Regions from separate parts of the Streptomyces sp. NPDC051020 genome, predicted to be linked through region 1. Evidence: riboswitches for the same ligand, from Rfam matches in the RefSeq annotation. Region 1 holds a riboswitch; the other holds the start of a gene.
The links. Region 1 has a riboswitch for ZMP and ZTP ahead of AB0N06_RS31345 (bifunctional 5,10-methylenetetrahydrofolate dehydrogenase/5,10-methenyltetrahydrofolate cyclohydrolase). Riboswitches for the same ligand answer to the same signal wherever they lie in the genome.

Region 1 (7,691 bases):
GTGGGCGGCGAGGGTGACGCGCTCGTGATTGAGCTGGTTGGTGATGAGCCGCCATCCCTTGTTCTCGTCGCCGACGCGGCGGGAGACGGGGACGCGGATGTTCTCGTAGTAGCTGGCGGTGGTGTCGTGCGAGGCGAGGGTGTTGATCAGGGTGCAGGAGTATCCGGGGTCGCTCGTGGGGACGAGCAGCATGGTGATGCCCTTGTGCGGCGGGGCGTCGGGATCGGTGCGGACGGCGAGCCAGACCCAGTCGGCGGTGTCGCCGTTGGTCGTCCAGATCTTCTGCCCGTTGACCACATATGTGTCGCCGTCGCGTACGGCGCGGGTCTTGAGGGCCGCGAGGTCGGTGCCCGCGTCGGGTTCGCTGTAGCCGATGGCGAAGTCGATCTCGCCTGACAGGATCTTCGGCAGGAAGTACGCCTTCTGTTCGTCCGTGCCGAACTGCATGATCGTCGGGCCGACGGTGTTGAGTGCCATCAGGGGCAGCGGGACGCCCGCCTGGGCCGCCTCGTCGAAGAAGATGAACTGTTCCATCGGGGACAGGCCGCGTCCGCCGTACTCCGTGGGCCAGCCGACGCCGAGCCAGCCGTCGGTGCCGAGGCGCCGGATCGTCTCGCGGTAGAAGCGTTTCTGGGCGGTGGGGTCGTCGTATCTGGCGTAGGCGTTGTCGGGGACGAGTCCAGCGAAGTACGTGCGCAGCTCGGCGCGCAACTGCTGCTGCTCAGGCGTGTATTCGAGGTGCACAGCCCCTCCAGGAGTCTCGCGGTCGCGTCGCCCGTGTGCGGCGGCGCACACAGTAGAACGTGTTGCAAGAATCCGGAAGGGCCGCGGAGCCACACCCGGGGTGTCAGCGCTTGACGGCGCGCAGCACGACGAACTTCGGGTCACCGGCGACGGTGACGCAGTTGCCGAAGATCCGGCGCAGCTGCGTGTGGTACCCGAGGTGCCGGTTGCCGACGACCCACAGCTCGCCGCCCTGCCGCAGCACGGTCCGCGCCCCATGGAACATGTTCCGGGCGGTGGCGTCGGTGGTCGCCAGGTGCGAGTGGAACGGTGGGTTGTTGAGCACCAGGTCCACACTGCCCGGGGCCAGGTCCGCCGTCCCGTCACCGACCAGGAAGCGGGCTTCGGCGTCGGCGCCGACATTGGCACGGAAGGTCGCCTCGGCGGAGGCGACCGCCTGGTAGGACTCGTCGACGAAGGTGACCGTCGCTCCGGGGTTGGCGAGCGCGGCGGAGGTGCCGACGACCCCGTTGCCGCAGCCCAGGTCCACGACGTGGTCGTGGCCGGTGCGCTCGGGAAGATGGTTCAGGAAGAAGCGGGTGCCGATGTCGAGGCGCTCGGCGCAGAAGATCCCGGCGTGGTTGACCACGGTCCGGCCGGAGATCGCGCCGACGTCGCCGGGCAGCTCGTACCGGTACGGCCAGGGGCTGGGGGTGCGGGCCAGGGCCGGGTCCGGGTTGCAGAAGATCAGCCGAGCCTTCTTCACCGCGAGCGAGGTGCGGGTGGGGCCGATGATCCGCTCGAACAGTTTGAGGGTGGAGGTGTGGATCTCCTTCACCATGCCGGTGCCGATGACGACGGTTCCGGCGTGCACGGCGGGCGCGAGCCGGTGCAGCTGATCCTCCAGGAGCGCGAGGCTCTTGGGAACCCGCACGAGAAGGACGTCGATCCGGTCCGGCGGGGTGTCCCTGGCCGACAGAAGACGTACGGCGTCCTCGTCATGGCCGTTGCGGGCGAGGTTCGCCAGGGTCGCACGCTGGGCGAGGTACGAGTCGGTGATCTGTACGGGGCGGTGCCCGGCCAGCACCGTACTCAGGGCACCCCAGCGGTCGCCCACCACGACCACGGTGCCGGTCAGCTCGACCGGGGTCGCACCGTCAGCCCCCTCCAGCTGCCGAAGCAGATATTCGTCGGCAGCGTCCCAGGCACGGAACGGGTCGCGCGGGTGCTCGGGGTAGCGGGCGAGCTCGTAATCGCCCTTTGACGTCGTCAAACGGTTCATTGTGCCTTCAGGCTAGCCGAGCGGCGGGGAGCACCCACACACTCCCCACCGCACCGGCCGCCCGCTATGGCAGCTGCTTTTCGATCGCCGCCCGGCCCTCTCGTGCCAGTCGGCGCTGTGCCCACTCCAGATTCTGCGGAGTCAGGTCCCGCCCGGAGGCGAGCACCAGGTCCTCTGCCGACGCGTTGTCGCTCCCGCCGGTGTGCAAGAGGCTGTCCGGGGTCACTCCCCGGGCCAGGGATACGGATACGGATTCGGGGTCTTCGCTCATACCGCCTCCTCGTCCTTGCGGCAATTCTCGCCCTGCGGCTCCAGGAGCGCATCCGAAGGGTTCGCTTGACCTGCACATGATGAGTGCGCAGCGTTCACCCCTGATCACGGTGCGCGTGGAAGGCTCCCGCTGACCGCTTACCACACGACCACCACGGCGCCGCCCCACCCTGTGACGGCGTCGCGGTGCCGCATGCCCCGGAGAGGACACCCCACATGTCCCGTCACCGCCTTCACTACCGGCGCCCATTGCTCGCCACCCTCGCCGCCTTCGCGGCTCTCGCCGGCACGTCCGCCGCCGCACCGGCGACGCCAGCCGCGCCCCGGCCCGCACCGGCGACCGCGACACCGCTCACCACGCTCGGCGACACGTACTACCAGAGCGCAATCGGCAAGACCGGAACCCAGCTCAAGAGCGCCTTGCACTCGATCATCAGCGTCCAGTCGAAGATCTCGTACAGCCAGGTCTGGGACGCGCTCAAGAACACCGACCAGGACCCCGCCAACTCCTCGAACGTGATCCTGATCTACTCCGGGCGCTCCAAGCCGAAGAGCGACAACGGCGGCTCGGTCGGCCAATGGAACCGTGAGCACGTCTGGGCCAAGTCGCACGGCAACTTCGGTACCGCCACCGGACCCGGCACCGACATCCACCACCTGCGCCCCGAGGACGTCACCGTCAATTCCATCCGCGGCAACAAGGACTTCGACAACGGCGGCAGCGCGGTGAGCGGGGCGCCGGGCAACTACACCGACGGCGACTCCTTCGAGCCGCGTGATGCGGCCAAGGGTGATGTCGCCCGCATGATCCTCTACATGGCGGTGCGGTACGAGGGCGACGACGCCTTCGCCGACCTCGAACCGAACGAGAAGGTGAACAACGGCTCCGCGCCGAACATCGGCAGGCTCTCCGTGCTGAAGCAGTGGAGCCAGGAGGACCCGCCGGACACCTTCGAGAGGCGGCGCAACGACGTCATATTCGACCAGTACCAGCACAACAGGAACCCGTTCATCGACCACCCGGAATGGGTCGAATCCATCTGGTAGAACGGCCCATTCGTCCAGCACGCGGTCACGTCAGCCGGGGCGGTGGTGCTCGGCCGACTCCCGGCCGTGACCATGCCGGTGGTGCCGCTCGTCCGGCGCTGCGGCATTCCGGCTGGTCACTTTCCGACGGATCTTGAGCGCGCACCGCAGGCCTGTGCCATGGAAGGGCTCGCCGAGGACGGCGAGGAGTGCGACCGGGAGTGGCGCGCGTTGGTGGCCATGTCGCGCCACTGTGCGCTGCACGTTTGACTCGGGGAACGGGGTCGGCGAGACGGTCGGCATCTGCGCCCCGCCGGCATCCAGTGGTCGCAACGGCAGTGGAAACGCGTCCGAGATTGCCAAGGTCCGGCATTGCCAGGTCCCACCAGGTCCGGCAACCATAGGGGCGACTCCGGAACGGGCGTTGTGCGCGTTCCGCACCTCACCTGACGGGAAAGCGGAGCAGACACATGGCATGGGTGGCAGGAGCGAACATGCTCGTGGGTCTGCTGGCGATCGCATGGGGGATCGTGACGCTCCGCACTGGATGGATCCTGCCCATGGCGCGCCGCCACGTCACCAGACCTCAGCTCCACGGCCTCGGTGCACTGGCAACGGGCGCATCCCCACTCATACAGGGCCTCTTCTACTTCCGGATCCTGCCGAGCCCCTCCTGGGAGGTCCGCTTCTTCGGCGGAAACGCCCTCTTGTTCATTGGTCTCCTCCTCATTGCCACGAGCCAACTGCTGCCGCCCCGCCGAAGCCCCGACCACACTCATCCTTCAGGCGTCTAGGGCGTGTTTCGAAAGTAGCGTTGTCCGCCCGTAGGGCGGGCCGGGCGGTGTCTGGTGCGTGCGATCGCAAGGCGGAGGCTCGCCCCGATACTGGGCGTATCGGGGCGAGCCCGACAACGCAGCGAGCGTGGGGGCCAGACGCCGCCCGGCAGACGGGACTTTCGACACACGCCCTAGCGGCAGCGGGCCTGCAGACACGCCCGCCGCCTTCCGGTCCACCGGAAGGCGGCGGGCGTGTCCGTGCCCGCGAGCCGGCCGGCATTTTTGTGCCGGACAACCGGGCGTCAGCTCACGCCGCGCCCCCGAGCTGCAGGGCCGCCGCGGCCACTGTCTGTTCGAGCAACACCGCGATGGTCATCGGTCCGACGCCGCCCGGGACCGGGGTGATCAGCCGTGCCCGCTCGGCCGCGGTCTCGAAGTCGACATCGCCGACATTGCCGTCGTTGTATCCGGCGTCGAGCACCACCGCACCGGGCTTGATGTCCGCACCGGCGATGAAGCGCGGCTTGCCGACCGCGGCCAGCAGCACGTCCGCCTGCTGCACGATCGATGGGAGGTCGGCCGTCCGTGAGTGACAGTACGTCACGGTGGCGTCCCGGCCGAGCAGCAGCATCCCGGCGGGCTTGCCCAGGATGGCGCTGCGGCCCACGACGACCGCGTGCTTTCCCGCGAGGTCGACCTCGTACGCGTCGAGCAGGCGCATGATGCCGCCGGGTGTGCAGGAGACGAAGCCGGGAAGGCCGAAACTCATCGCCGCGAACGAGTGCATGGTGACCCCGTCGACGTCCTTGGCCGGGTCGATCGCTTCGAAGGCGGCGCGCTCGTCGATGTGGGGACCCACGGGATGCTGCAGCAGGATGCCGTGCACATCGGGGTCGTTCGACAGTGCGGTGACCGCGTCGACCACGTCCTGTGTGGTGGAGGTGGCGGGAAGGGCCACGTGCCGTGACGCGATGCCCGCGCTTTCGCAGCGGCGGCGCTTCATCCGGACGTAGGTCACGGACGCCGGGTCGTCGCCGACCAGAACGGTCGCCAGACAGGGGGCCTTCCCGGTGCGCAGCCGGAGTTCCGCCGCCGTCGCGGCGCTGGTCTCGATGATGCGGCGGGCGAGGGCGGTGCCGTCCATCGGACGGGCTGTCTGTGTCTGGGCCACGCTTCACTCCTGAGCGTCACAAGGATCACGAGGATCACGATGAATCGCCCAGGCGCACGGCATCGACGGTTGTCGAGTGTTTCCGTCGGACCGCTCCCCGGTGGTGCTCCACCTCAGCGCCAGTCACGGCCCAGGGCCAGATTAACGGACAGAGCGCCCTGGAGGGAGGAATCAGGTGGCAGTGACGGGCGGGCGACCCGGCCGCGCGTGCCCCGTCGCCCGCCCCGCACCGTGTGTCAGCCGACGCTGCCCGGCTTCGGAAGCGGCTTGCCGTACCAGAGCTCGATCAGACGGGCCGCGATCGAGATGCCGAACGGGGGCAGGATCTCGCCCGATTCGAAGGCCGCCGTCAGGTCCTCACGGGAGAACCAGCGCGCCTCCTCGATCTCCTCGCCGTCGACGTTGATCTCCGACGACGTGGCCCGGGCCATGAAGCCCAGCATCAGGCTGGACGGGAAGGGCCAGGGCTGGCTGGCGATGTACTCGACCTCACCGACCGTCACACCCGCCTCCTCGAACACCTCGCGGGCGACGGACTGCTCGATCGACTCCCCGGGCTCGACGAAGCCCGCGAGCGTCGAGAACCTGCCCTCCGGCCAGTGCACCTGACGGCCCAGCAGGGCGCGGTCCTGGTCGTCCGTCACCAGCATGATCACCGCCGGGTCGGTGCGCGGGTAGTGCTCGGCGCCGCAGGCCTGGCAGCGGCGGATGTGGCCGGCCGCCGCGATGACGGTGCGTTCGCCGCAGCGGGAGCAGAAGCGGTGCAGCCGCTGCCAGTTCTCCAGCGCCACCGCGTGCGCCATCAGCCCCGCGTCGCGCGGGCCGAGAAGCAGTCCGGCTTCGCGCAGCCCGGCCGGGCGGGCCGGCTGGTCCATGCGGCCGGGCAGCGAGTCCTTCTGGAGCGCGAAGTAGCTGACGCCGTCCACGTCGGTGCCGAGGAAGTAGCGGTGGGTCTCGGTGACCGGGGCCTCGAAGGCCGGGGTCATGACGATCTCCGTGCCGCCGTCTGCGGTGTCGTCGATCAGCACCTGCCCGCCGGAGACCACGAAGACCCGGGTGGTCGGGTGGCTCCAGGCGGCGGAGAGCCAGGCCTCGTCGAGGCGGTGGTGCGCGGCGCGGTCGATGCCGCTGCGCGCGGTGAGACCAATGGGCCGGTCGGTGGTGGCGTTGTCGAAGGTGCTCACAGGTGCTTCCTACTCCCCGGGACGGATCGGGTGTTCAGAGGATTCAGCGGAGTGCGGCGGACAGTTCGCCCCAGAGGTGGGCAGTTGTCTGCACGCCCTTGAGCAGGAGGTCCAGCTCCACCTTCTCGTTGGGGGCGTGCCAGCCGTCGGAGGGTACGGAGATACCCAAGAAGAGGACGGGGGCGCCGAGCACGTCCTGCAGGTCGGCGGCGGGCCCCGAGCCTCCTTCGCGGGTGAAGAGGATCTTCTGGCCGAAGGCCCGTCCCATGGCGCGGGCCACCGCCTGCAGGGCGGGGTGGTCCAGCGGGGTCAGGCACGGGCGGGTGGCGGGGGCGAAGGTGATCCGGTGGCGGATGCCGGCCGGGAACTGCGTCTGCGCCCAGGCACGGACGGCTTGTTGGACGTGATCGGGGTCCTGGCCCGCGACCAGCCGGAAGCTGATCTTCACGAGGGCGGAGGACGGAATGATGGTCTTGCTCCCGGCGCCCTGGTAGCCGCCACCGATGCCGTTGACCTCGGCCGTGGGGCGCGCCCAGATGCGCTCCAGCGTGGAGTAGCCGGCTTCGCCCGTCGCGGCCTGCGACTTGGCGGTACGCAGCCAGCCGGCCTCGTCGAAGGGGAGCTCGGCGAAGAGGGCGCGCTCGGCATCGGTGAGTTCCGTCACGCCGTCGTAGAAACCGGGGATCGCGACCCGGCCGTCCGCGTCGTGCAGCGCGGCGACGAGGCGGGCCACGGCGGTCGCCGGGTTGGGGACGGCGCCGCCGAACGATCCGGAGTGGATGTCCTGCTCGGGGCCGTGGAGCTCGACCTCGCACTCGGCGAGACCGCGCATGCCGGTGCAGACCGTCGGGGTCGTCTCGTCCCACATGCCGGTGTCGGAGACGATCACGGCGTCGGCGGCGAGGCGGGCGGCCTGCTGCTCGACCAGGGCGCGGAAGTGCGGGGAGCCGGACTCCTCCTCGCCCTCGACGAGGAGCTTGAGGTGGACGGCGGGGGTGGTGCGGCCGGTGGCGGCGAGGTGGGCCCGGACGCCGAGGGTGTGGAAGAACACCTGGCCCTTGTCGTCGGCGGCGCCGCGGCCGTACATCCGGCCGTCCCGGATCACCGGTTCGAACGGCTCGGTGTCCCAGCCGTCCTCCCGGGCGGCGGGCTGCACGTCGTGGTGGCCGTAGACGAGGACGGTCGGGGCGTCCGGGTCCTCGGAGGGCCACTCGGCGAAGACGGCGGGGGCGCCCGCCGTCTCCCAGACCTCCGTGACC
Region 2 (7,691 bases), on a different contig from region 1:
GAGCGGTGCCCGCCTTCACCGCGGCGGCGGTGCGAGCGGTCCGAGGATCGCCTGCCACCTGAACGAGGAGCCACCAGTTCGTCAGGACGTGCCCGATCGTCTCGGGGGTGGCTTCGCCCATCTCGCGGTAGAACTCCATGCGCTGCGCGGGGGGCAGAGCAGCGGCGACGGCGTTCTGGGTGCGCGGAATCGGCTGTGTGCTCACGGTGTCCTCCAGGGCGGGCCCTGCCGGCGTATCGGGCGGGGCCGTGGACGCATCAGCTCTTTCGCGGTGCTGGGGCGGCGTCTCGTGGCGGTGGCCACGGCGCGAGAACAGCTCCGGTGCCTTGGCCGGGGCGTGGCCGACCGCAGAGACGGTCACCGTGCGCCGCGCGGTCACTCGGCGGCGTCCCGGTGCCGGCGGTGCCCGCCCGGGAGGAAGTCGAGCGCATCGGGCAGCGGCGGGAAGTGCCGGCCGTTCCGCGGGACCGTCGGCCTCCGGCGGAACGGCCAGGCCCGGATCAGCCCACCGGCAGCCCCGGCGCCGGGTACGCGTCCATCAGGATCCTCACCTCTGCCCGCACCTTTTCCACCACGGCCTCGTCACCGGTGCGCGCCGCCCCGACCACCCGGTCGATCCACTCCGCGACCGTGCCCATCTCGGAGGCGGGGATCCCGCGGGAGGTCAGGGCGGGGGTGCCGATGCGGATGCCGGACGGGTCGAACGGCTTGCGGGGGTCGTACGGGACGGCGTTGTAGTTGACGACGATCCCGGCCCGGTCCAGGGCCTTCGCCGCGATCTTGCCGGGTACGTCCTTGCCGGTGAGGTCGATCAGCAGGAGGTGGTTGTCCGTGCCGCCGGAGACCAGATCGAAGCCTCGGGAGGCCAACTCCTCCCCCAGGGCACGGGCGTTGGCGACGACCTGATGGGCGTAGCCGCTGAAGCCGGGGGTCGCGGCTTCCTTGAGGGCCACCGCGATCGCCGCCGTGGTCTGGTTGTGCGGGCCGCCCTGGAGGCCGGGGAAGACGGCGCGGTCGATGGCGCGGGCGTGCTCCGCCCGGCTCAGCAGCATCGCTCCGCGCGGACCGCGCAGGGTCTTGTGGGTGGTGGTGGAGACCACGTCGGCGTACGGGGCGGGCGAGGGGTGGGCGCCGCCCGCGATCAGGCCCGCGATGTGGGCGATGTCGGCGACCAGGACCGCACCGGTCTCCTCGGCGATCTCGGCGAAGCCGGCGAAGTCGATCTCCCGGGGCACTGCCGTACCGCCGCAGAAGATCACCTTCGGGCGCTCGGCGAGGGCCAGGTCGCGGACCTCGTCCAGGTCGATGCGGCCGGTGTCGCGGCGGACGCCGTACTGCACACCGCGGAACCAGGTGCCGGTCGCGGAGACACCCCAGCCGTGTGTGAGGTGGCCGCCCATCGGCAGCGACATGCCGAGCACGGTGTCGCCGGGCTGCAGGAAGGCCAGGTACACCGCGAGGTTGGCGGGCGATCCGGAGTACGGCTGCACATTGGCGTGGTCCATGCCGAAGAGGGATGTGGCCCGTTCGACGGCCAGCGTCTCCACCTGGTCGATGATCTGCTGGCCCTCGTAGTACCGCTTGCCGGGGTAGCCCTCGGAGTACTTGTTCTGGAGCACCGTGCCGGAGGCCTCCAGCACCGCTGCGGAGACGTAGTTCTCACTGGGGATCAGGCGCAGGGTGTCGGCCTGGAGTTGCTCCTCCGCGGTGACGAGGGCGGCGAGCTCCGGGTCGGTGGCGGTGAGTGCGGGGCGGCGGTTCTCGGGTGTCGTCACGGGATCCTCCCGGGTCTGGCGCATGGCTGCGGCGTGGACCCGGATGCCCAGGCGGACGGCTCTCCGGCGGTGACGCCTCCGGGCAGGCCCGGAGTGTGCCGCTTCCTCGTGGTCGGTTCCACGGAGCACCCCTGCGGGGATACGCGCCAGTCGCGGCGCTTCGCAGTCTACTGATGGGGCGGCCCGGGCGGCTGTTTGATGGACTGTTTGTGGGCGTTTCGCCCTGACTGGCACCCTTCGCGGCGGCGAGGATGGCGGTAGCACGCATTCCCGGCCTTTCACCTCGAACTGCCCTTCACTCGCCCCCTCTTGACAGTTTCTTGGTGAACGCATGCCCCTTACGTAAAGGGTTTCTCGCCAGAGTGGCGGCTTACATGTGTACATCATCCGGCACATGCTCCACACGCGAAGATCCACATCGCAGGGGGTTACATGAGAACCAGTCGTGCCAGACGTCGCGCCGGGCTGAGCATGGCAGCGACACTGCCGCTGCTCGCCGGTGCACTCGCCCTCGGCATTCCGTCCGCCAGCGCGGACTCCGCCCCCGCCGGACGCGATGCTCTGCAGGGCACCAAGCCGGTCTGGGCCACGGCCAAAGCCGACCAGGGGCCCACCGCCGACAGCGGAAAGGTGAGTGTCCGGGTCCATCTGGCCGGCCGGGACCCGAAGGGGCTGGCCGCCTACGCCACCGCCGTGTCCGACCCGGCGTCCCCCTCGTACGGGAAGTACCTGAGCGCCAAGGAGGCGCAGGCCCGCTTCGGGGCGACCCGGCACCAGATCGACCAGGTCGTGCAGTGGCTGAAGTCGAGCGGGCTGACCGTCACCGGCGCCCATCAGCACTACGTCTCCGCCACCGGTGACGTCGCCGCGGCCGAGAAGGCGTTCAGCACCCAGCTGCGCAACTACCGCAAGGGCAGCCGGACCTACCGCGCCCCGTCCTCCACGGCCTCCGTCCCGGCCGCGCTGAGCGACGCCGTCCTCGCCGTCTCCGGTCTGGACAACGCGCCGCACAAGTCGAGCCACGACGAGACGCTGCCGCCGCCGGACGCGGTGTTCCGCAACTCCGGTCCGTTCTCCTCGTACTTCGGCTCCAGGACGGCCTCGACGCTGCCGAGCGCCTACGGCTCCAAGGTGCCGTACGCGGTCAAGGGCTACACCGGCAAGCAGCTGCGCGCCGCGTACGGTGCGGGCAGATGGACCGGCAAGGGCGTGACCGTCGCGATCACCGACGCGTACGCCTCGCCGACCATCGCGAAGGACGCCGCCGAGTACGCCAAGCGCAACGGCGACGCCCCGTACAGGCGCGGGCAGCTCAGGCAGGTCCTGCCGGACGACTACACGAAGACCGAGGAGTGCGGGGCCTCCGGCTGGTACGGCGAGGAGACCCTCGACGTCGAGGCCGTGCACGCGGTCGCGCCCGCCGCCGACATCGTCTACGTGGGCGGCGCGTCCTGCTACGACGCCGACCTGCTGGACTCGCTCAACAAGATCGTCGACCACCGGCTCGCCGACATCGTCTCCAACTCCTGGGGCGACATCGAGGCCAACGAGACCCCGGACGTCGCGGCCGCGTACGACCAGGTCTTCAAGATGGGTGCGATCGAGGGCATCGGCTTCTACTTCTCCTCCGGCGACGACGGCGACAACGTCGCGTCCACCGGCACGAAGCAGATCGACGTCCCGTCCAACTCCGCCTGGGTGACGTCGGTCGGCGGCACCTCACTGGCCGTCGGCAAGCACGACACGTACCAGTGGGAGACCGGCTGGGGCACGCTGAAGGCGTCCCTCGCCGCCGACGGCAAGAGCTGGACCGGCTTCCCCGGCGCGTACACCTCGGGCGCGGGCGGCGGCACCAGCTCGACCGTGAAGCAGCCGTTCTACCAGCGCGGTGTCGTCCCGGACTCGCTCGCGCGGGCGAACGGCAAGACCCGGATGCGCACCGCCCCGGACATCGCGGCGGTCGCCGACCCGAACACCGGCTTCCTGGTCGGCCAGACGCAGACGCTGCCCGACGGCTCCCTCGGCTACGACGAGTACCGCATCGGCGGTACATCGCTGGCGGCGCCGGTCATCGCGGGCGTTCAGGCGCTCGCGCAGCAGGCCCAGCACGGCCGCCCGCTCGGCTTCGCCAACCCGGCGATCTACGCCCGGTACGGCTCGGCGGCGTACCACGACGTCACCGACCACCCGCTGGGTGCCAAGCGTGACCTCGCGGTCGCCCGCGTCGACTTCGCCAACGGCTCCGACGCGGCGGACGGCTTGCTGACGTCGGTGCGCAGCCTCGGCAAGGACGCCTCACTCAAGGCGGTCAAGGGATACGACGACGTGACGGGGGTCGGGACCCCGGCAGCCGGATACGTGAACTCGTACCGCCGGCACTGACGCACGGGCTCGATGCGAAAACTGCCCCGGAGCTACGGCTCCGGGGCAGTCCTGCGACAGGCTTCAGTTCCGCAAGAAGGGCAGTGACTGCCGGCGTCCCGTCAGGCCGAGGCGCGTTTCCTGGGTGTTGCCTTCTTGGCCGTGGTTTTCGCGGCCTTCTTCGTCGCCGTCTTCGCAGCCGACTTCGTGGTCGACCGTGCGGCGGTCTTCTTCGCCGGGGTTCTGCCCGGCGTCGACTTCTTCGCAGCGGCCTTCCGGGGGGTGGCGGTCGCGGAAGCCCTCTTCTTCGCGCCGGCTCCGCCGCTCTTCTTGCGGGTGGCGAGCGACGTCACCTCGGCCACCGGTGCGCTCTCGGATCCCTCCGCCTCTTCCGCCTCTTCCACCTCCTCGCCGCGGGCCTTCTTCGCCGCCCGGACGCTGCTCTCCAGTGCCGCGATCAGGTCGATGACCTTGCCGCCGGTCTCGCCGGACGCTGCCGGTTCGAGTGCCTCGCCGGAGGCCTTCGAGGCGATCAGCGCCTCGACCGCCTCGCGGTAGTCGTCGTGGAGGGTGTCCATGTCGACCTCGCCAAGCGTGGCCATCAGGGCGTCGGCCAGGTCGAGTTCGGCTTCGCGGATCGTGACGTCGGTCTCCGGGGCCACACCGTCGGTGGCACGGATCTCGTCGGGCCAGAGCAGGCCGTGCATCGCGATCACGTCGTCGACGACGCGCAGCATGCCGAGCCGCTCCCGGCCACGGAGCGCGTACTTGGCGACGGCCACCTTCTGGCTCCGCTTCAGGGCCTCGCGCAGCAGCGTGTACGGCTTGGCGGCGGGGACTCCGTTGGCGGAGAGGTAGTACGCCGTGTCCATCTGGAGCGGGTCGATCTCGGTGGCGGGCACGAAGGCGACGATCTCGATCGTTTTCGCGGTGGGAAGCGGGAGCGAGCCGAGGTCCTCGTCGGTGATCGGGATGATCGACCCGTCCGCGTCCTCGTACCCCTTGCCGATCTCGGCGGCCGTCACTTCCTGCTCGTCGATTTCACAGACCTTCCGGTAGCGGATCCGGCCGCCGTCGGCGAGGTGGATCTGGCGGAAGGAGATCGAGTGGCTCTCGGTGGCGTTGACCAGCTTGATGGGGATGCTGACCAGCCCGAAGGAGATCGCGCCGTTCCAGATGGACCTCACCGTTCACCCCTTTGTCCATGAACATACCGATAGATCACTGTTGGTCCAGAATTCATGTGATTCTTATCGTATGACGCCGATCACTGACGTGGAGGGACGGCGCCTGGCGCTCAGCAATCTCGACAAGGTTCTGTATCCGGCCACCGGAACCACCAAGGGCGAGGTGCTGCACTACTACGCGGCCACGGCGGCGGGGTCCCTGCTCGCGCATCTGTACAACCGGCCGGTGTCCTTCCTGCGCTATCCGGACGGGCCGGACGGGCAGCGGTTCTTCACCAAGAACCCGCCACCGGGCACCCCGTCCTGGGTACGGATCGCCGAGGTGCCGCGGACTGTGGCGCAGCAGGCCGGACAGGTGCTCATCCAGGATCTGGCGTCGCTGATGTGGGCGGCGAACCTGGTGGTGGAGTTCCATACGCCGCAGTGGCAGGCCAACAGGCCGGGTATCGCCGACCGGATGGTGTTCGACCTCGATCCGGGGGATCCGGCAACCGTCGTGGAGTGCTGCGCGGTGGCGCTGTGGCTGCGCGACAGGCTGGCGGCGGACGGGCTCCTCGCGTACGGGAAGACCTCCGGATCGAAGGGGCTGCATGTGCTCGTACCGCTGGAGCCGGTCTCCTCCGACCGGGTGTCGGCGTACGCCAAACAGCTGGCGGTGGAGGCGGAGCGGGATCTTCCGGAGCTGGTGGTGCGCCTGATGACGCGGGCGCTGCGGCCGGGGAAGGTGTTCGTCGACTTCAGCCAGAACGCGGCGGCGAAGACGACCGCCACCCCGTACACGCTGCGCGCCAGGGCCGAACCGACCGTGTCCGCGCCCGTCACCTGGGCGGAGATCGAGGACTGCCGGAGCCCCGCCGAGCTGGTCTTTCTGGCCGGTGACATGGCCGGGCGACTGGCGCGGTACGGGGATCTGCTCGGCCCGCTCATCAACCCGAACCGGGCCCGGCCGCTGCCCTGATGGCGCACGCATCCGGCCGTTGTCATGTCTGCAAGCAAAAGGCTGCATGTGGCGGGTGGATTGTCCGGGCCGTGGTGCACACTCTGCGCAGACACTGCACTACGTGAATGCGCGGGGAGGCGACGGCATGTTCGCGGGGATCGACGAGGTCGACTGGGCCTCGATGGAGCATGCCTACGGGCCTGCCGACGACGTGCCGGGCCTGCTGCGGGGGCTCGCGTCCGCCGATCCGGCGGAGCGCGAACAGGCGCTGGACGGTATGTACGGGGCCGTTCACCACCAGGGGGATGTGTACGACTGCACACTCGCCTGCATTCCCTTCCTCTTCGAGCTGGTCGTGGATCCGGGGATCGACGACCGGGGCGGCATCGTCGAGCTGCTCACCAGCATCGGCGGCATCGATCTCGACGAGGACGAGGAAGAGGACGACGACGAGGGCTTCGACGACGAGGAGTTCGACGAGGAGGAGATCGAGGACGCGGCGAACTACGCGATGGCGGCCTCGGCCGTCACCGCGGGCGCCGGGGCGTTCTTCGAGCTCATCGCCGACGAGGACCCGGGGGTACGGCTCGCCGCGCCCCTGGCGCTCGCCACGCTCCACAGCCACCCGGCGCGGGTCCTCGCGCTGCTGCGGGAGCGGCTGCCGGTGGAGCCGGACGAGGAGGTGCGGCTCGCGCTCGTGGAGGCGGCGGGCCGGGTCGCGCTGCGGAACCGCCCGCTGGCCGGGCAGGCGGCGGACTGGCTGAGCGGGCTCGCCGCGGAGGCGTACACCCCGGCGCTGCGGCTGGCTGCCCTCGCCCAGCTGGCCCGCTGCGCGCCGGACACGCTGCCGGACGATGTCGTACGGCTGGTGGCGGGGTTGCTGACGGAGTTGCGCTCGACGCCCGGCACGGCATCCGGCATGCCGGCCCCGGTGGGCGCCACCGCACAGACCGACGAGCCGGAGCCGGGCGAACCCGCCGAGGAGCGGGGTGCGCCGGTGACCCTGGTGGGGCAGCTGCGGGCGCTGTCCGCGGCGGAATCCGCCGGGCGCAGCGCCCCCTGGACGGCAGATCTGCTGCGGACGCTGCATGTCGGGCTCGATGACCGGGTCGCCGACCGGAGCGCGCTGCTGATCGACCAGTTGCGCAGCCCCGACCGCTGGCAGCGCATCGATGCGGTACGGATGAGCGGCGGGCTGATACGGGCCTGGCGGGGCTCGTACGAGGAGCTGGTCCGCCTCGTGGGTGCCCAGCTCGCGGACCCCGAGCCGCGGCTGGCCGAGGCCGCCTCGCACATGCTGGAGGAGCTGTTCGGGCTGGCCGCGCCCGCCGCGGACGCGCTGGCGGCGCGGGTGGCGGCGGATCCCGGGTCCTGGGTGAAGGAGCGGGAGAGCGAGCCGCCGGGGCTCGGCAGCGCGGTGAAGGCGCT

Region 2: it holds a riboswitch for ZMP and ZTP, as region 1 does, so the genes downstream of both, glyA (serine hydroxymethyltransferase) here and AB0N06_RS31345 (bifunctional 5,10-methylenetetrahydrofolate dehydrogenase/5,10-methenyltetrahydrofolate cyclohydrolase) in region 1, are expected to answer to the same signal.

The regions. Positions count from the first base shown of each region.
Region 1 covers NZ_JBFBCG010000082.1:19,775-27,465, reverse strand. Annotated here, with positions in the region: gene AB0N06_RS31375 (acyl-CoA dehydrogenase family protein) at 1-744, opposite strand, end outside; gene AB0N06_RS31370 (methyltransferase) at 848-2,005, opposite strand; gene AB0N06_RS31365 (hypothetical protein) at 2,070-2,276, opposite strand; gene AB0N06_RS31360 (endonuclease) at 2,492-3,322, shown strand; gene AB0N06_RS31355 (hypothetical protein) at 3,389-3,571, shown strand; gene AB0N06_RS31350 (hypothetical protein) at 3,796-4,095, shown strand; gene AB0N06_RS31345 (bifunctional 5,10-methylenetetrahydrofolate dehydrogenase/5,10-methenyltetrahydrofolate cyclohydrolase) at 4,385-5,248, opposite strand; ZMP/ZTP riboswitch at 5,288-5,385, opposite strand; gene nudC (NAD(+) diphosphatase) at 5,485-6,432, opposite strand; gene AB0N06_RS31335 (dipeptidase) at 6,476-7,691, opposite strand, start outside.
Region 2 covers NZ_JBFBCG010000093.1:11,001-18,691, forward strand. Annotated here, with positions in the region: gene AB0N06_RS32660 (hypothetical protein) at 1-205, opposite strand, end outside; gene glyA (serine hydroxymethyltransferase) at 501-1,775, opposite strand; ZMP/ZTP riboswitch at 1,814-1,939, opposite strand; gene AB0N06_RS32670 (S53 family peptidase) at 2,208-4,157, shown strand; gene AB0N06_RS32675 (Ku protein) at 4,259-5,323, opposite strand; gene ligD (non-homologous end-joining DNA ligase) at 5,394-6,281, shown strand; gene AB0N06_RS32685 (PBS lyase) at 6,409-7,691, shown strand, end outside.